DNA from 4 places in the Paenibacillus sp. MDMC362 genome. Region 4 is predicted to be linked to each of the others. Evidence: riboswitches for the same ligand, from Rfam matches in the RefSeq annotation. Region 4 holds a riboswitch; each other region holds the start of a gene.
The links. A riboswitch is a leader RNA that binds a small molecule or an ion and turns the genes downstream of it on or off. The one in region 4 is predicted to bind cyclic di-AMP.
Positions count from the first base shown of each region.

Region 1: it holds a riboswitch for cyclic di-AMP, as region 4 does, so the genes downstream of both, ehuB (ectoine/hydroxyectoine ABC transporter substrate-binding protein EhuB) here and DP091_RS15680 (hypothetical protein) in region 4, are expected to answer to the same signal.
Region 2: it holds a riboswitch for cyclic di-AMP, as region 4 does, so the genes downstream of both, DP091_RS20805 (TrkH family potassium uptake protein) here and DP091_RS15680 (hypothetical protein) in region 4, are expected to answer to the same signal.
Region 3: it holds a riboswitch for cyclic di-AMP, as region 4 does, so the genes downstream of both, DP091_RS18040 (APC family permease) here and DP091_RS15680 (hypothetical protein) in region 4, are expected to answer to the same signal.

Region 1 covers NZ_QLYT01000034.1:43,304-48,357, forward strand. The annotation lists gene DP091_RS17280 (AI-2E family transporter) at 1-120, shown strand, start outside; gene DP091_RS17285 (ring-cleaving dioxygenase) at 352-1,305, shown strand; gene DP091_RS17290 (flavin reductase family protein) at 1,302-1,913, shown strand; cyclic di-AMP (ydaO/yuaA leader) riboswitch at 2,438-2,583, shown strand; gene ehuB (ectoine/hydroxyectoine ABC transporter substrate-binding protein EhuB) at 2,962-3,795, shown strand; gene ehuC (ectoine/hydroxyectoine ABC transporter permease subunit EhuC) at 3,803-4,456, shown strand; gene ehuD (ectoine/hydroxyectoine ABC transporter permease subunit EhuD) at 4,459-5,054, shown strand, end outside.
Region 2 covers NZ_QLYT01000041.1:64,183-69,236, forward strand. The annotation lists gene DP091_RS20800 (potassium channel family protein) at 1-47, opposite strand, end outside; gene DP091_RS20805 (TrkH family potassium uptake protein) at 64-1,404, opposite strand; cyclic di-AMP (ydaO/yuaA leader) riboswitch at 1,469-1,613, opposite strand; gene DP091_RS20810 (CPBP family intramembrane glutamic endopeptidase) at 1,905-3,593, shown strand; gene uvrC (excinuclease ABC subunit UvrC) at 3,565-5,054, opposite strand, start outside.
Region 3 covers NZ_QLYT01000035.1:66,827-71,880, reverse strand. The annotation lists gene DP091_RS18050 (MFS transporter) at 1-13, shown strand, start outside; gene DP091_RS18045 (formate/nitrite transporter family protein) at 346-1,206, shown strand; gene DP091_RS18040 (APC family permease) at 1,361-3,187, opposite strand; cyclic di-AMP (ydaO/yuaA leader) riboswitch at 3,353-3,547, opposite strand; gene DP091_RS18035 (molybdopterin-containing oxidoreductase family protein) at 4,022-5,054, shown strand, end outside.
Region 4 covers NZ_QLYT01000029.1:181,243-186,296, forward strand. The annotation lists gene pruA (L-glutamate gamma-semialdehyde dehydrogenase) at 1-515, opposite strand, end outside; gene DP091_RS15670 (proline dehydrogenase family protein) at 716-1,636, shown strand; gene DP091_RS15675 (hypothetical protein) at 1,697-2,161, opposite strand; cyclic di-AMP (ydaO/yuaA leader) riboswitch at 2,845-3,011, shown strand; gene DP091_RS15680 (hypothetical protein) at 3,148-3,558, shown strand; gene DP091_RS32335 (potassium-transporting ATPase subunit F) at 3,710-3,787, shown strand; gene kdpA (potassium-transporting ATPase subunit KdpA) at 3,818-5,054, shown strand, end outside.

The sequences.
Region 1 (5,054 bases), on a different contig from region 4:
GGACAGGATCTGGGCGGAATTATAGGGATTCTGCTGGTGGTACCGATTTACATGATCATTAAGATTATCGTAACCAGAGTGTATCAGCTGTTTTTTAAGGAAAAATGGCAAAAAGCATAAACGCGGGATAGACATGTGGCCGAAGCTGCATACTGGAGCCGCCTAAGAGCGTGGAATCGTTCTTGGCGGTTTTTTGTCTGTCCTGGATGTGAAGGGCCGCTTGACAATGGTATGAAAAAAATATAATCTTAAATTAAAGATATTATATTTAAAGATTATTTATCATCATACAAACGGAAAATCATGTAGGAAACATCGGTATGGACACAAAATGATGAGGAGTTGATGGAGATGGCATTACAAACGGCAGGCATTCATCATATTACCGCTTACGCTCAGGATCCGCAGAAAAATGTTGATTTTTACACAGGTGTGCTGGGGCTCAGACTGGTGAAGAAGACGGTCAATTTCGATGCGCCTGAGGTTTACCATTTGTATTTCGGGGATGAGGAGGGGCATCCGGGGACCATTATCACCTTCTTTCCGTCTTCTGCTTCACGAAGAGGGATACGTGGAGGAGGGCAGGTTGGGTATACAACATTTGTCGTCCCTGCGGGTGCCCTGCCTTATTGGGAACAGCGGCTGCGGAGCTTTGGCGTTTCTGTCATGAAAGCATTTCGGTTTAACGAGCATTATCTTCAGTTCTCCGATCGCGATGGACTTTCTCTTGAGCTGGTTGAGCGGGAGGAAGGACCGAATAACGGCTGGTCTGTGGACAGTATTACTCCGGATACGGCGATCAAAGGGTTTGGCGGCGCGGTCCTGTTCAGCAGCAAATGGGAGGAAACGAAGAAGGCGCTGGAGCAGGTCATGGGACTGACCTTCATGGGAGAGGACGTTAATTATGCACGGTTTCAGTCAGCCGGGCCCTTCGGCAACGTGATTGATTTGCCGATGCGGGATATCCCTTTGGGAGCCGGAGGCGCTGGAACGACCCATCATATTGCATGGCGTGCTCAAGATGATGAGGAGCACGGCAAATGGCTTGAATGGGTGAAACAACATGGCTTTTTGCCAACCGAGATTAAGAACCGCAACTATTTCAGATCGTTATATTTCAGGGAACGAGGGGGGATCTTGTTTGAGATCGCAACCGATCCGCCCGGGTTTACGGTGGATGAAGACCCGGACTCGCTGGGGGAGCAATTGAAACTTCCTGTCTGGTTTGAACCGGAGCGAGTCCGTATTGAGGAAGGTCTGGAGCCTATAGAAGTCAAAAATACAGGAGAGGGGAAGCTCAAGTGAAATCCATTGACCCGAATACTCAAAGCGAACGGGACATCTACAAGCTGCTGATCGGGAGCGTTGTTCCGCGGCCAATCGCTTTTGTTACGACATTATCGGAGGACGGTGTGCTGAATGCCGCGCCGTTCAGTTATTTCTCCATTCTGACGAGCAATCCGCCCATGCTGTCCGTTTCCGTTCAGCGAAGGAACGGCACGGCGAAGGATACAGCGAGAAATGCCATGCAAAGCGGCGAGCTTGTGATCCACATCGTGGACGAAGACACCGTTGAAGCCGTGAACGAAACGGCCGCGAACCTGCCTCCGGACGAAAGTGAGCTTATCCGAACCAACCTAACCCCGATCGTAAGCGAAGTGGTTAAGGTTCCCGGCGTTCTGGAATCCAAAATTCGCATGGAATGCGTACTGGAGCAGGTGGTTACCTTGAATGGCGCGGATCAACTGCCTGCCGCTGATCTATTGATTGCCCGCGTCGTTCGCTTCCACGTTGCGGAGGAGCTTTACGAGCAGGGCCGGATTAATGCTGCCAAGTTAAAGCCTGTGAGCCGTATGGCGGGAAACATCTATTCTACACTGGGAGAAACGTTTACGATCGAGCGGCCTATATAACAACGGACGAGCTGGATAAAGGGTTGGTTAGGACGCAGCGAATATCAAGTTGTGAACGTTCATAGGCCGTCATTCGATACAATGAAGCAAAGCCCCGATATAAAAATCGGGGCGTATATAAATACCTATAATTTCCAGAGTGTACGCTAGCCCCGGAGGCATTCAACTATTGACGAATAGCAAAACTATAGGATGAATTTTGGACTTCCCTACGATATTCATAGGCTCTGTACGCAGCGTTTCAAAAAAAAATTTGCGCCGTAAATGTGTGGGGAAAGCTTTCACAATCCGAATGTAATTCATGGCATAAACGATCCACTACATGAATGAGTAAGGGAGGCATGGCAAATGCCTGCTATATAGCGAAAAATGAGACTGGAATAAAATTACTGTATCGTTGGGGGAGAGGCTTGAATGAGGCGTTTTTCATGCTTGTCATAGGCCCTGGAAGAACGGCACTTCCGCCTCTGAATTTCCAGAAAAAGCGGTTAAAGGGGTTTGACTTTTCCTGAAGTTCCCTTTATCATGGACACACGCTTAGTTTCCGGCATACATTTTCCGGAAAGCGGGGGAACCAGTTTCATCAGGGGCGAGTCACTTGGAATCACGAGTGTAGGGTACCATCTTACCCGAGTCCGTCAGCTAACCTCGTCAGCAGTGGATGGGTCTTGCATACATAATGGATGTTCATAACAAAGGCCCTTAATTCTCTTTAGGGGCCTTTTCTCTATTTTTTGACCCCCTGCTGGCGGAGCTATGTCTAGATCCCCTGTTTGGTGGTCTTTTTGTATTCTGCTAAAGAGGAGGGGCAAGGCCTGCAAATGTTTAACCAAAACCAATTAAATCGGTCAGATGGCATTGGGTTTAAGCGTGGAAGGAGATGGATGAATCATCTTCCCTGAAGGTCCGACCCATGCAAGGTATCTGAATATGCTTAAATCCTAGTTAACATATGGGTTAACATGGGTAATTTCAACATGCCATTTTTAAGAATACCAACAGTCATAATGAAAGGTTGTGGGAAATTTTGAAGAGAGTGGTTGTACTGATGTTGTCATTGATTATGGGGGTGTCGCTTGCGGCTTGCGGCGACAAAGGGAGTACGTTGGAGCAAGCCATTGAGCAGGGGTATATCACCGTGGGATTTGCGAATGAGAAGCCTTATGCCTATAAAGAGGCCAACGGGGAGCTGACAGGAGAAGCGGTTGAGATTGCAAGGGTTATTCTGGAGCGCCTTGGCATCAAGGAAATGAGGGGAGAGCTTACGGAATTCGGATCGCTGGTTGCCGGACTGCAGGCCGAGCGGTTTGACCTAATTACCGCAGGCATGTTCATTAATCCGGATCGCTGCTCTGCCGTATTGTTTGCTAATCCGGAGTACAGCATCGGAGAAGCCATTGCGGTGAAGCAAGGGAATCCGCTGGGACTCGGAAGTTATGAGGATATTGCCAATCATGACCAAGCTAAGGTCGCCGTTATGACCGGTGCGGTCGAAATCGGCTATATGGAAAAGTCCGGCATTCCTACGGACCGGATTGTGCAGGTCCCCGACCAGGCCTCGGCCATTAGCGCCCTTCAGGCAGACCGGGTGCATGCGATAACCATGACAGGGCCGTCCCTGCAGGCAATGCTGGATTCGGCCAGCGACAACAGCATCGAACGCGTGGCTGATTTTGAGCAGCCGGTCATCGACGGCGAAAGCGTTCGCGGTTATGGAGCTACGGCTTTCCGCCAAGCGGATACGGAGTTCCAGGAGGCTTATAATGCGGAGCTTCAAAAAATGAAGGAGTCGGGCGAGCTGCTGGAAATTTTGCAGAAGTTTGGGTTCACAGAAGAAGAGCTCCCGGGCGAGATGACGGCCGCTGCGCTTTGCGGGGAATAGCATGCCCATGCCGAATTCGTGGATTGATTTTCTCCCTACGCTGCTGAAAGGGGCGGAGATCACGATTGTGGTTGCTTTTTTTTCAGCCATTCTTGCGGTTGTGATGTCCTTTGCAGCCGGGTTATGCCGACTGTCGAAGCTGTGGATCATTCGCACGTTGACAGCCGTGTATGTGGAAGTCTTTCGGGGGACCTCCTTGCTGGTGCAGCTGTTCTGGTTGTATTTCGCCCTTCCGTTCATCGGCGTCGAGCTTCCGAAAATGCTGGCTGCGATCCTGGCGATCGGGCTGAACTTCGGCGCATACGGCTCGGAAATCGTTCGCAGCGCCGTGTTGGCCGTTCCGAAAGGACAATGGGAAGCCGCTGTAGCGCTTAATCTGAAGCCTTGGCAAAGACTGTGGAATGTCATATTGCCTCAAGCGTCCCTGCGAATGCTTCCCCCTTTCGGGAATCAGCTTGTAGAGCTCATCAAATCCACCTCACTGGTTTATTTCATCACGATGGCGGATTTAACGTATCAGGCGATGGTGCTCCGCAATAATTACATCTCCTGGACGACTGAGATTCTGGTGCTGCTGCTCCTCATGTATTTTGTCATTGCTACGCTCGTTTCGCTGGCAGTTCGACTGCTGGAGCGCAAATGGACAGCGGGGAGGTTATAGTCATGTGGGATTGGAACTATGTATGGGATATCCTGCCCCAGCTCTTGAGTGCATTAAAAATGACGGTGTGGGTGACGATCTGCGCTTTCGCGGTGGCATTGATCATCGGGTTGCTGCTTGCTTTTGCAGCGCGGAGCCGATTTAAGGTGCTGTCACTGATAACCAAAGGAATGATCGAATTTATTCGCAATACGCCGCTGCTGGTGCAGGTCTTCTTCCTGTATTACAGGCTGCCGCTTCTTACCGGAATTTCCATTCCGGCCTTCTATGCCGGGGTGATCGGTCTCGGGCTGCATTACAGCACATATCTGTCCGAAGTGTACCGATCCGGAATCGAGGGTGTGCCGAAGGGACAATGGGAGGCTGCCACAGCACTGAATTACACGAAGGCCCAAACCTGGCGCAGCATTATCCTGCCGCAAGCGGTGCCGCCGATCATTCCGGTACTGGGTAATTATTTGATTGTTATGTTTAAAGAGACGCCGATTCTATGCGCCATAACGCTTGTGGAGATGATGCTGACGGCCAAAAATATCGTGTCGCAATCGTTCCGTGCATTTGAACCGTATACAATGGTCGGGATTCTGTTCCTGATCAT
Region 2 (5,054 bases), on a different contig from region 4:
GCGCCAAATCGCCCCAAACCGATGATTGCAAATTGCTTTGGTTTCATGTCTCTCCAGTACCCCTTATCCAATAATCATTTTGCCTTCCGGATGACGATATAATTCTTTACCCTTTTTTGGCCCCAGTGCATAAGCAAGCGTCAAAGGCCCTAATCGCCCTGCAAACATCGTAATGCTGATCAAAACCTTCCCGAACACCGTCAGATCGGGCGTTAAACCCATGGAGAGACCCACCGTACCGAAGGCGGATGTCGTTTCGAATAGAATCTCCAGGAAATCCGCTTCCTCCGTCGTCGACAGAATCATCGATACGGTTAGAACGAGCAGCAGTGCCAGTAATGCAATGGTCAATGCCTTGAGCACCCGCTCCTGGGCCAGGCGATAACGGAACATGACGATGTCTTCACGCCCGCGCATCATGGCGATGACCGCCCCCACCATAATGGTGAAGGTTGTTGTTTTGATACCACCCCCGGTTGACCCCGGGGATGCTCCAATAAACATCAGAATAACGATAAAAAATTGCGTGGCCTGTCTAAGCCCCGTAATATCTATAGTATTCGCGCCAGCTGTACGCGGCGTTACGGATTGGAATAATGCGCCGAAGAATTTTCCGCCCCAATTCAGGGAGCCGAGCGTCCTCGGATTGGTGAATTCAAAAATAAGAATGACGATAAATCCAACCAGCAGCAAGGTAGCCGTCATGGTGAGCACTACTTTGGAGTGCAGGGAAAGTCTCCGCTGATTCCGGAAATCAATCAAATCGGATAAAACGATAAAACCGATGCCGCCTGAGACAATCAAAAACATCACGACAACGTTGACTACAGGATCATACACGTACCCGGTCAAACTCCGAAAATCGCCAAACAAATCGAAACCGGCATTGTTAAACATCGTGACCGCATGAAAAACGCCATAATAAATCGCTTGGCCGATCGGCATATCAAACGCCCAGCGGATCGATAGAATCAAGGCACCGCAGGCCTCGATGATCAGGGAGTACAGGAGCACTCTGCGAATCAGCCTTACGATTCCTTCCATCGAGGACTGATTCATCGCTTCTTGCAGAATGAGGCGATCCTTGAGCGATATTCGCCTTTTGAGAGCCAGGGCAAACAAAGTGGCCATCGTCATGAATCCGAGCCCGCCGATCTGAATCAGCAGCATGATCACGATCTCTCCGAAGGAGCTGAATGTCGTTCCTGTATCCACCACTACCAGGCCCGTTACGCAAGTTGCCGATGTCGAAGTGAACAAGGCATCGATAAATTCCAGCGGTTCACCTGTACTTGTGGATATCGGCAGCATTAGCAGCGCCGTCCCGATGAAAATAATAGCCGCGAAACCAAGCACGAGAATCTGCGGCGGAGACAACCTGAGCCAGTTCAATTTAGAGTTCAATCGGTCACCTTCTTAAAAAAAATCAAGAAAAAAGACACTGGAAAACGCAGTGCCCTTTACGGTCTGGTTCCTGTGCTGCAGCCTACGAGGTTAGCTGACGGATTCGGGCATTTTCACAGGTCGCCCTATTCATTATTCTAGGAATAATGAAATTCACCCCAATTACATGGTTCCCCCATTTTCAGTACGAAATTCGGCTGGAATATTCGGTTCCTTGAAGCATGATGTGATTATAACGCAATCCGGTACGTAACCCAATGCCGTTTTTCACCCAAAAAATCTTTAAAAGAGCGCGAATTGGGCATATTCAAGAATACAAGCATAGGGTTCTCTAACGTTTTCGAAACCTTTCATTCATTTTCATCGATTTGTTTCATTATTCCGGATATTGGGATAAGCTGCTTATGACTTTCATAACTATGTTATATTGACTCTATGCGTTCTTAATCAGGCATATAGAATACCAGTGGGAGTATCAACTTTCTTAGAGGAGGAATTTCATGAATCGTGCAAGAGAGCCCTTGAAGCTGAAGCCCAATCTAAAGCAGCTCATCGCGCCTGCCGCAGTCGGCCTGATTCTGTTCCTGTTATTTCAGGTGTTTCCGTCGACGAATACGGATTCTGCCGAGACGGCATCTCCGAATATCATATCCAAGGAGCAGGCTCGGCAAGCGGCTTCAAGCTTTGCTCAGGAGTTCTTGCAGTTTACGGCTGCAAAAACGGATGACACGCTGGTTACATATCAATCCAAATCGGAACTTTACGGATATCTGGCAAAGGAAAAGAGACTTTCGGAATACAACAAAACCTATGAAGCCAAATATCCCTATGACGTATACCGTGTTCGCTTCAGCGAGCCGGGCGGCGATGCCCTCAATGTGGACGTGCACATGCAAAATTCAGGCATCGTCGGCTTCTCATACGATTACGCCCGCTCCAGCTATGACCGGATTGAGCTGAACAAGGGCGATGTGCAAAAACAGATGCTGCTTGTCGTTGAGGACGGCATGACATTAGCCGAGAAGCAAGCTTTTGCGGAGCCTTGGCTCCAGCGAGCGGGCTATGACCTGTCGCATCTGGAGCTGATCACGCGGGAAGGGGAACCCCAGCTTCGGTATGTGGACCCGGATTCCAAGATCGGCGACTCCAGATTGGAGCACCGTTTCACCTTCGAGCAGGGGAAATTACGCTCCTATGAGCCATCTTTTTCGGTCCCGGCCGCCCATTCCGCCTATGTCAACAAGCAGACCCAAGATGCCACGCTGCTGACGCTCGCAGGGTATGGCCTGTTCACCCTCATCCTTGGCATACTTGCGATTGTGTACAGCGTGAAGACCAGAGCCTACACATCGTTTAAGCGCGGCCTGTTCCTATCGGCGCTCCTGTTTGTCATTCAAATGCTGAATACGTACAATCTGATTCCCGTTTTCAAATCCGAGGGGATGTCTCAAACCGGCATACTCGGGATGATGATCTTCTATGCGGTCTATTCGCTCATCTTCTCCGCACTGCTCTATTTCTCCCTTGTCGGCGGCAGCGGGCTATGGCTCAAAGAAGACGGGCTTAATCCATGGCCGCGCGCCAAAGAACCCGGATATGGTCATTATGTGCTGGACAGCATGAAGCTGGGGTATATGTGGGCTTTCATCCTGCTTGGGGTCCAATCCATTATCTTTGTCGTTCTGGGCCTGACCTTGAATACATGGTCCACCACGGATGCCACACAGTCGCCTTACAACATGCTCTATCCTTGGCTCTTTCCGCTGATGGCTTGGCTGGCCGGCATATCCGAGGAGGCCGTCTATCGACTGTTCGGGATCAAAATGTTGAAAAAGATCGTCCGCAATACGTTCGTCGCCAGTTTGATCACCTCGATCATCTGGGCGCTAGGGCATACGCTCTATCCGATATACCCTGTAATTTCCCGGCCCATTGAACTGGTTATCATCGGCTTGCTGTTCAGCTACATCTTTTTGAAATACGGATATTTGGCGGCCATGTTCTCCCATGTTATCTTTAATAGCATCTTGATGGGCATTAGCCTGATCCTGCTCAAGGATACGAGCAACTTGCTGATGGGTGCGTTCTACATGGTGCTTCCGGCGATGGTCGCCTATGCGATTTACCGTTTCAATCCAACAAAAAAAGAGAAGCCGTATGTCACGACTCCTCCTCACGAAGTGCCTTAAGAATTTCCGTTGCTAATTTCTCACCGATTGAAAGGGGCTTGAAGTCTTCGACTGAAGCCTCTTTTATTTTTTTGACTGAGCCAAAATGCTTTAACAGCAGCTTGCGGCGCTTCTCTCCAATGCCCGGGATGGAATCCAGCTTGGAGGATACCATCGATTTGCCGCGCTGTTCGCGGTGGAAGGAAATCGCAAAACGGTGAACCTCATCCTGAATGCGCTGCAGCAAATAGAACTCCTGGCTGTCCCGGGGAAGCGTAACCGGCTCCGGCGGGTCTCCGACCATGAGCTGCGCTGTTTTATGCTTGGCATCCTTCACAAGCCCGCAGACCGGGATAAACAGCCCCAGCTCATTCTCAAGCACATCGATGGCGGCGGAAATCTGTCCCTTCCCTCCATCGACCACAATCAGATCGGGAAGCGGCAAGTTCTCCTTCAAGACGCGCTCGTACCGCCGCCGAATGACTTCACGCATCGTATCATAATCGTCCGGTCCCAGCACGGTACGGATCTTGTACTTCCGGTATTCCTTCTTGTCCGGTTTCCCATTGGTGAATACAACCATGGCCGATACCGGATTGGTCCCCTGAATGTTCGAGTTATCAAATGCCTCGATCCGGTTCAGCGACTGGAGGCCGATCACTTCGCCCAGATTCGCCGCGGCAACCGAGGTGCGTTCTTCATCGCGTTCAATCAAGCGGAATTTCTCGTCCAAGGACACCTTCGCATTATCCGATGCCATGCCCACCATCTGCTTCTTCAAGCCGCGCTGCGGCACATGCACCTTCACGCCGAGCCATTCCTGCAGGGCGGCAGCCCCTCCGGCTGCATCCACGATGCCCGCAGCTTCCGCCTGCTCCTCCTGTGCCTGGGCAAGGGCAGCCTGCTGCGCACCCAATGTCCCTACAGCCGAATCCGCGGCTTCCTCTGGGCTTTGCACACCTGCATCCGCAGCCGTTCCCGTAACCGACTCCGAATCAGCCTCTTCTATCAGCAGGGGCTCAGGCAGCAGAATTTCCTGCGGCAATGCAGGATTATCACTGTAATACTGGGCAATAAAAGACATAAAGTCGCTGTGCGCATCGCCGTAGAACGGAAAAACGGATTTGTTGCGCTGCACCATTTTCCCTTGGCGCATGTACAGGATCTGCACGCACATCCAGCCTTTATCCACAGCATAACCGAATACGTCGCGGTCTCGCGTATCCGTCGTCGTAATCTTCTGCTTCTCCATCAGCGTATCAATATGGATGATCTGATCCCGCAGCTCTTTGGCACGCTCGAAATACAAATCCTCCGCGGCCTCCTGCATCTTGCGCTGCAGTTCCTTTTTGATTTCCTCATGCCCACCGCTCAGAAATGAAGTAATCTCCCCGGTGATCTGTTCATATGCAGACTTCGGAATCTCCTTCACACATGGAGCCAAGCACTGCCCCATATGATAGTACAAGCACACTTCTTTCG
Region 3 (5,054 bases), on a different contig from region 4:
CGCCGAGGCATAGGATAGTGGTTAGAACTTGTTGCTGGCAGATTGGCATAGGCTTGCTGATATAAAAGAGAGGGTTGGTAAAAGCACCAACCGGGCGGTGTCGGGATAATCTCCGGGCACCGCTATTTTTATATGTACCTCAGGCTCGGATCGAGAGATTGATCGATTCTACACGAGTTCAGGGCAGCAAGGACACAAGGATGTCCGATTCTGCGCAAGGTCGTGATATAATTCACGTACTTGCATTGGCAGCTGCGGTACAATATGGGTAAATGTAACAGAAACATCAGAAGCTGCATTCGAGAGATTTTCAGGACGGAAAAAGGGAGAACTGGGGGAACGGACATGGCCTATTACAAGCCTGATCGCATTGCGGAGATCACCGTGGAGAACGGGGTGAAAAAAGCACATACCTCCGTTATGAACGTAATGATACTAGGATTTTTGGCGGGTGCTTTTATCGCGCTCGGCTTTTTGCTGGATATTCGCGTAATTGCCGGTGCGTCTGAGGCTTGGGGAGGCATTGCCGGTTTTATAGGCGCGGCGATATTTCCTGTCGGACTAATTCTTGTATTGCTTGCAGGCGGAGAGCTGCTGACGGGTAATATGATGGCCGTGTCCCTGGCCAGATTCAAGAAGCGGATTTCCACGAAGGAGATGATACGGAATTTGGCTCTCGTCACGGTAAGCAATATGGCGGGGGCGTTGTTCGTCGCTTACTTCTTCGGTCATGTGACCGGTCTGACAGGCAGCGGCGTTTATTTGGAGAAGCTGGTGGATATGGCGGGACACAAGCTGGATGACAGCTTTCTGCAGGCCTTCTTGTCGGGCATCGGCTGCAACTGGCTCGTAGCGCTCGCCGTGTGGCTGTCCTACGGATCGGACCAGATGAGTGGCAAAATTCTCGGGATCTGGTTTCCGACGATGGCGTTTGTAGCCATCGGCTTTCAGCACGTGGTGGCCAACATGTTCCTCATTCCGGCCGCAATATTTGAAGGGTATTACAGCTGGGGTGCGTATTTCATAAACTTCATTCCGGTTTGGCTTGGCAATTTCGTTGGAGGCGCGTTGTTTGTTGGAGCTGCCTACGGGACCGTATATTTGAAGAAGCATGATGAGGTTGAGGTCATTCCACGCAGCGAACAAGATGCTGCCCTGCCTTCTGCTCCGCCTACCGGCCCTGCCCAACAGGTTCATTCTGCGTAAAGGTTGCTTTATTATCCCGAAGCCTGATAAGCAAAGGCTAAGAAAAAAAGCTGCGATCGACCGCTCACTAAGGGATAGGGTCGGATGATCGCAGCTTTTTTGTTGTTGTTGGCGGAGCGGACTCTTGTACAAGGCACAATAGGAAACAAGCCCGCTATTTCTTTAAATGGTAAGGCACAGTCGTAACAATCACATCTCTCCGATACAGCAAATGTGCACGGATGAGCAAACTGGATTGATTGTGCAGGAAGTTATGCCAGCCCTTCTTGGGGATGAACTGCGGGATGACCACGGTAACCTGGTAGTCGGATTCGCTTGCCTTGCGCTGTACGGTATCGATGAATTTAGTCAGCGGCTGAATGATGCTCCGGTAAGGGGAGGGGAGTGTTACCAGCCGGATGTCCGGCTGCCACTTTTTCCATTTTTCCTGGAAAGCCGCCTCGTCCTCACGCTCAAACGGCACGTACACCGCGATAATTTGGCCTGCACCCAGCGATTTGGCATAATTCAGCGAGTTCTCCACCACATGCGTGATTCCCGCCACAGGCAGAATCATAACATTTCCCTCAATCGGTTTAACAGGCTCACAGGTTGTAATTCGCAGCTGGTCTGCTACGGCCTCGTAATGTTTGTGGATTCGGGTGAACAGCCAAATGATCAGCGGCAGGAATATCAAGACGGTCCACACTTGGGCAAATTTCGTAAAGAAGAAGATCATCGTCACGATAAAGCTGATACAGGCGCCGGTAGTGTTAATGATCAGCTTGACGACCCATCCTTCGGGCTTTTCGCGAATCCACTTCACCATCATCCCCGTCTGGGAGAGGGTAAACGGGATGAACACGCCGACGGCATACAGCGGAATCAGATGCTCGGTTTTGCCTTCGAAAGCCAGCAGCAACAGAATAGAGAAGAATCCAAGTATAATGATTCCGTTCGAATAACCCAGACGGTCTCCGCGGACGGTGAACATTCGGGGAATGAATTTATCTTTCGCCAGATTAACGGCAAGCAGCGGGAAGGCGGAATATCCCGTGTTGGCAGCCAGGATCAGAATGAGAGCCGTTGTTCCTTGGATGAAGTAATACAGAAAGTTTCGTCCAAAGGTATGCTCGGCAATCTGGGAAACGACCGTGACTTGCTCACTGGGGCTGACCCCATAGTAATAGGCCAGGTATACGATGCCCGAAAATAACAGGGCCAGCAAGGATCCCATCGCGACCAAGGTTTTGGCTGCATTATTCGGAGCGGGATCTTTGAAATTCGGGATGGCATTGGAGATGGCCTCAACGCCGGTCAGGGCGGAGCTGCCCGAGGCAAATGCCCGCAGAAGCAGGAACAAACTCAGCCCGGCGACAGGCGTGCCGATAGGCGTATGCAGCTCCGGAGATGCATGGCCTGTAGCAATGTTGTATATTCCAACGCCAATCAGGATAAACAGCGCGAGTACAAACAAGTAAACCGGATAAGCCAGTATGGAGGCCGACTCTGTAACCCCTCTTAAATTGAGTACGGTCAAACATAGCACGAACACGATGGAGATGGGCAGATTGTAGGCGTGCAATTCCGGAAATGCCGATGTGATTGCGTCCGTCCCCGCCGACACGCTGACTGCAACCGTCAGAATGTAGTCAACCAGCAGGGAGCCGCCGGCGACCAATCCCGGATACATGCCCAGATTCCGTTTGGAAACCACGTAGGCTCCGCCGCCATGCGGATATGAAAAAATAATCTGTCTGTACGACAGGATAAGTGCCAGCAATAAGACCAGGACGCCGACAGCAATCGGTATGGAGTACCAATAGGCAGCCGCGCCAACGGTCATCAAGACGATCAGGATTTGTTCCGGTCCATAGGCCACGGACGATAAGGCGTCGGATGAAAGGATGGCCAGCGCTTTGGTTTTGTTCAGCTTTTGCTCGCCCAATTCCGTAGATTTAAGCGGTCTTCCGATGAGGAATCGCTTGATTGAAGATAACATGGTTGTTTTCACCGCCGATTAAGATTAAGTTCATGATGAAAGCTGACTGATTGGACTTCAATCGGTGTGTTTCATGTGCAGGTCATACGAAAGGTCACCATTCCTATGCTGATTTTTGGCAAACAAAAAACACAGGTTAGAACCCTGTGTTTGATCACAAGTTCACAACCCTCCCGATCAACGCTGACGAGGTTAGCTGTCGGATTCGGGCGGTGAGAGTCGCCCTACCTGATGCCGTCGCGGCGTACGTACGCGATGCATCCGGATTCACCCCATAGTATGGATGAAGGATCCTATAGATATCCCTCCATACGATTGGTTCCCCCGCTTTCCATCAAGGAAATTAAGCGAATGTCATGTGAATATGAAGAATGTTTTCGAAGCTGAATAGTATATTACGCCTGCTCCAATCGTTTGTAAAACACCCTCCAACGAAAAATTAAGCAGAATTATTTATAAAAAATGACAAATAAGCGCTTACATGAATATGTGGCTTTGACAGGCTTTGTTTTTTGCATGTTTGCTACAGAAATCATGACTTTCTATATGCTGTACTTGCCAGTTGCTCAGGATGGATAGACGCCAATACAAAACAAATTCGCCATGCCGGTCTCGGGGGAGGAGACATGGCATGGCGAATTTTTGGGAGTGGTCCATGATTTGGCAAGGAAGAGAAAGGGTCTGGGTTTCTCTTCGTTGCTCTTGATAGGAATTACCCGGAAGGAAGTAGAATGAATCACCGATGCAGAAAAAAATGTAAGACTTTACTGGAGCCCTGATTTTCTTTTAAGATAAGGGGATATGATTCAGCGTGTACAAGGGGGAATAGACGAAATGACTCAAGCGATGATTCATCAGGAAAACGGCGTGTTTCCGGCGGTCTGTCCGTTGGATTGTCCCGATACTTGCGGCCTGCTGCTCCATAAAGAGAACGGAAAAATCGTGAAGGTTACCGGTAATCCGGATCATCCGATTACGCAGGGAGCCATCTGTAATAAAGTCCGAAATATGGCACATCGGGTGTATCATCCGGAGCGCGTGCTTTATCCGCTGCGGAGGATAGGGCCCAAGGGCGAGGGCGCTTTCGAGCGAATCAGCTGGGATGAAGCGGTTCAGGAGATTGCTGAACGCTACAAGAAGCTGATCGAGGAGCACGGCTCTGAGAGCATACTGCCTTACAGCTTCTACGGCAACATGGGAATTTTGAGCGTGGACGGCATGGATCGGAGGTTCTTCAACAGGCTGGGCGCCAGCCGGTTGAAGCAATCGATCTGTAATTCCGCAGGCAATGAGGGCTGGAAATCCGTTATGGGGTTTAATGGAGGCACCGTCCCGGAGGATACCGTACATGCCGACGTCATCATCGTCTGGGGCGGCAACATCGTCAGCACCAATATGCATCAGGTGGTGTTGGCAGAGAAAGCGCGCAAGGCCGGTGCCAAGGTCGTTGTCATCGACGTGCATAAGAACCAGACGGGGCAATGGGCGGATTGGTTCATTCCGCTGTTTCCGGGCACGGATGCGGCACTGGCCGTCGGCCTCATGCACATCATGTTCCGTGAAGGCTTGGTGAACGAGGAATTTCTCAGCGAGTATACGATCGGTCATGAAGCCTTGCGTGAGCATGTGAAAGACTATACACCGGAGCACGTATCCTCCATTACCGGAATTCAAGTTGAGGATATCGAGAGGCTGGCCGAGCTGTACGGCCGGGCAGATACTTCCTATATTCATATCGGTAACGGTCTTCAGCATCACGACAATGGCGGCTTGACGGTGCGCAGCATCGCGGCGCTTCCCGCCTTGACCGGACAATGGCTGAAGCGGGGCGGAGGGGCCGCCAAGTCGAACGGCGGCTACAACAGCA
Region 4 (5,054 bases):
AGCGGGATGTAATAGAGATGATTCTCTTCCTCCTCGTGAACCGTCAGCGGCTGGGGCGCGCTCAGGCGCTGCATTTCGCGTGCATAGAATTCCATGAAATCGATCGCTTCGGCCGTATCCGCGTCGGCTTCGGCACGCGACTTGCCGGCTTCGAGAGTCATGAGCGCGGAGAACTCGAGCTTGCGCCGCCGCATGATCGCCGCGGCCTTGAACAGATAGCGTGCCCGTTCGCTCGGCTCGGTGTGCTTCCACGTCTCAAAGGTGCGCGCTGCCGTCTGAATGGCTTGTTCGGCAAGCTCGGTATTCGCTTGGGACACGACGCCGATGACTTGGTGTTTGCGCGACGGATTGACCGAATTTGCGGTGCGCTCCGTATGGATTTTGGCACCGCCGATGACCATTGGGTACGATTGGCCAAGCTCGGCTTCGACCCCGGATAACGCCGCGTCGTATAACTTGTTGTTCCATTCGTTGTTGAAGTCCATAAATGGTTCGTTCCGAAAAGATGCTCGCATGGGGAGGCCCCTCCTTAACATGATATGAATCGAAGCTTCTGGCCAATGGTCCAGCTGCGAATGCGTCATGGTGGCATGGTTAGGAACTCCTGGTGAAAACCTCTATGTAAGATATGTATGTCTTCCTGCATGCCGTCATGATTTTTGCATATGAGTTAGATAGAGTGCATTTTGGTTTACCTTGCAGAGGGGGCGCGCGCATGGACGGAACCGAGCTTTACCGTAAAGTGATCCTCACGGTGTCCGGCAATAAACTCGTGAAATGGTTGTCGATCAAGTACGGCCGGAAATTGGCGGGCCGATTCATTGCCGGCGATACCTTGAATGAGGCGCTGGATGAAATCGAGAGGCTGAACGCGAAGGGCATTCTTGTCACGCTGGACCATCTGGGGGAGGGCATCCGGACGCTGGACGAAGCAGCCGGGTATCGGGAGGAATATTTGAAGCTGGTGGAAGGGATCGCGAGGCGTGGAGTGCAGTCGAACGTATCGCTGAAACCGACGCAGATGGGCATGGCGCTGGATCTGGAGAAGGCGTACGAGAACATCAAAATGGTGGCGAAAAAGGCGAAAGAGCACCGCAATTTCGTTCGTCTGGATATGGAGGATTCGCCGTACACCCAGGCGACGATTGATATGACGCTGCGGCTCCATAAGGAGGGGCTGACCAACGTGGGGACCGTAATGCAAGCTTACTTGTTCCGTACGGAGGAGGACGTCAAGAATTTGATGCATGCCGGCGTAAATCTGCGGTTGGTCAAGGGGGCGTACAAAGAGCCGGGAACCATCGCCTTTCAGCAGAAGCGGGAGGTCATTGACAACTATAAGAAGTTGATCAAAATGCATTTTGATCAGGGAGCCTACGTCGCGATTGCTTCGCACGACGACAACATCATCGACTGGGTGAAGGTGTTTGCCGAGCAGAGCCGCATAGACAAACAGGACTATGAATTTCAGATGCTGTACGGACTGAGGATGAATGATCAGGCTGCCCTGGCACAGGACGGCTACCGTATCCGGTGTTATATGCCCTACGGAACGATGTGGTACCCGTATTTCACCCGGCGGCTGGCAGAGAAGCCGGCCAACCTGATGATGGTGCTCAAAAATATGTTCAAGTGAGCGGGGGAAAACGGCCAATTGCAATGGAAGCGAGAACGGCAGCTCTTTCTAGCAGCTGTCCTAGAAGGAATAATACGCCTCCGAGCAGTCCATCAGGAAGGAACGCTCCAGCGGCAGGCTGCCTAATCGCTTACGGGTGATGTGCTGTTGCAGATTGGCCTCCAGATCGGCGAGGGCTGATGCGGCGAGCTGCATTCGTGCGGATCCCCACTGCTGCTGCTTCTGGGCATAACGAACGGCCCCGGTAACGGGCATACCCCTCAGCCTCGTAAAGACGGATGCCCAGCGGACCAGATCCGCGAATTCTCTTGTGCTTGGCAGCGCATATTCGGCATACCCGGCCGCGTCTTTGCAGCTGATTTTGAACAACCCGCAGTTCCAATCTCGGTCGCTCCAGGGGATAAAGCGTTCAGCCGAGCCCCGGTCGAAACGAAATATCTCCATGCAGCGGATGAGCTCTGCATTTAATGCAGGCGTTGCGGTTTCGATGACGGGGGCTAGTGCCGCCTCGATGAGTTTCGTCATGATCTGCGCTCCTTTATGGGAATGTTATATGCACGATAAATAGGCCTGGTGAGCAGAGTAACCCCGCTCTCCAGGCCTATTTATCGTTAGAGGCCCTGCTACAGTGGCCGCTTCGCTCAAGGCTCGGGAGCTCAGCGTAAACGAATGTTTCGAATGATGGATGAATCATACGCCGGAGGACTCTAAAAGTAAATGGCCATATTGAACGGATACATTCCGAAAATCGATGAAAACCGTAAAAGAAAACGCGTACATTCGGCCGTGACATCTATTATCATGGCAAAATCGCGGTATCTCGATAGATTGCGATAAATGCAAGAAAACAAGAGAAATACATAGTATAGAGCAGAATTCAAGAGATAATCGAGAAAAATCGGTCGGATCCTGTTCGACATAACGCTACATGTGTTTTTGCTCACATTTACTTCCTGCAAGGCCGGACGTATGATACGAACTATGAATTGACGGACATCGGCGGCAGGCATACGGGCAGCCGTTCCATGAAGAACTAAAGGCTGTGTGAGAGCTGCCGGGCTCTTTATGGATCGAATCTCGGGCGAGGGCACCATGGGCCTTCGCTGGAAATGCAGGTTGAAGCGACTCTCACCGCTTGAACCTGATGCTGTGCTGTTTTGCCGGACCTGGATGTTAGTCAATGGCTAATAGAATAACATGCTACTCGTTTGTAATTTTCGCTGAGTCCTTGAATGGAAAAGGAACGGGGGAACCAGTCGGGAGATGAACTTGATCTCTCAGGGGTGAATCCCATGGACAAGATAACGGTCTATGGGTAGGGCGACTCTCACGCCCGAATCCGTCAGCTAACCTCGTAAGCGTATCGAGAGGGGCAACGATTGTCGTGGACTTGGGCCACGGTGTATTTCACCGTGTTCTGATGAAGAAGCCTGCGGGAAGAGTTCTTCTCTTTCCCCAGGCTTCTTTGTTGTTGTCTTCTCTTTCTGAACTTCTTAGGAGGAGAACAAAAGATGGAGAAACCGCAGGAGTTTATTCTGGTATCCGCGCCGAACAAGGCCGGGGAACAATTTATCCGCCAGCTGATCTATATGGACATTTCGTTTGCGGCCATAGCCAACAACCGGGTTGAGCAGGAGAGGCTGCGAGAACTAGGCTGCACCAACATGATTGTTATCGATACAAGGGATGAACAAACCTGGATCATTCCCGAGTTTCCCGTGAGCAAGGTGTATTTGTTCGAGAGCAGCTTGAACCTGTGCTGCCGCTATTTACGGATCTGCCGGACATGGACGACGGAGTCGATTTATGTGATTACCCATTCCAGCAATCCGCGATTGATATACAGGGGACTGGGTGCCGATGTGGTGCTTCATACGAACCATCATCAGGTATCCTTCCTGATTTCATCCATTGTCAGCTAAGCGTCTTGGCTGATGTGACCATGAGGTTTTAGGAGGTTGTATTCATGCAGGATTTATATATGGTGCTTATCTTGGGAGGAACCTACGGGCTGCTCATGCTATTTATGTCCTGGTGCGGACGCGTGGTTTCGGAACCGGAGGTGGATTAATCGTGACGATCATTTTAATATGCACGCTCTTTATTTTTCTATATTTGATTTACGCGTTGATTCACCCTGAAAAATTCTAGGGAAACAGCTGAAGGAGGAAGGCATTCGTCATGGGCATTTTACAAATTGCCATCGTAATTCTCGTTCTGGTGCTGCTGGTAAAGCCGCTCGGAACTTATCTATATCAGGTGTTTCGCAATGAGGGGAACGGCACGGATAAATGGTTCTCCTGGTTGGAGAAACCGATCTTCGCACTGATTGGCTTGAAAGAACGCAAGGGAATGACATGGAAAGGCTATGCCATTAGCTTTGTGGTAACGAATATTGTGCTGGTCGCGGCGGGGTATTTGATTCTGCGCATGCAGAGCGTATTGCCCTTCAACCCGAACGGCATCGACGATATGGAATCGACCTTGTCGTTCAATACGATCATCAGCTTTATGACGAATACGAATCTCCAGCATTACAGCGGGGAGTCGGGGTTATCCTATATGGCCCAGATGGCCGTCATTACCATGATGATGTTCACGTCCGCGGCGACCGGGCTGTGCGTGGCGATTGCGTTTATCCGGGCGGTGACCAGCAAGGGTACAACCGTCGGCAACTTTTTTGAGGATTTCGTCAAAGCCCACACCCGGGTGTTCATCCCGGCCGCATTTATCATTGCGATGGTGCTGGTTGCACTGCAGGTGCCGCAGACTTTGCAGCCTGCGCTCAGCGTCACGACGCTTCAAGGAAGCGAGCAGCAAATAGCTGTGGGACCGGTGGCTGCGCTGGAATCGATCAAGCATCTGGGCACCAATGGGGGCGGGTTTATGGGGGCCAACTCGGCGCATCCGTTCGAGAACCCGTCCCCGCTGACCAATGTGATCGAGATTCTGTGCATGTGGAGCCTCGGGGCGGCGCTTCCTTACACATTTGGTTTGTTCGCGAAGAGCCGCAAGCAGGGCTGGATTATTTTCTCGGTGATGATGACCTTGTTTATCGGATTCCTGTCCTTGAACTATGCGGCTGAAACGAACGGCAATCCGGCGCTGAACCGGCTGGGCATGGATACCTCCCAAGGCAGCATGGAGGGCAAGGAGGTCCGGTTCGGAATCGCCCAATCCTCTCTGTTCACCACGGTGACGACTGCGGCCACGACCGGGTCGGTTAACAACATGCATGATACGCTCACGCCGCTTGGCGGGATTACGCCGCTGTCCCTGATGATGCTGAACTCCGTTTTTGGCGGAAAAGGCGTCGGGCTGATGAACATGCTCATGTATGCGATATTGGCGGTGTTCCTGGCTGGTCTTATGGTTGGCCGAACACCCGAATTTCTAGGGAGAAAAATAGAGGCGCGGG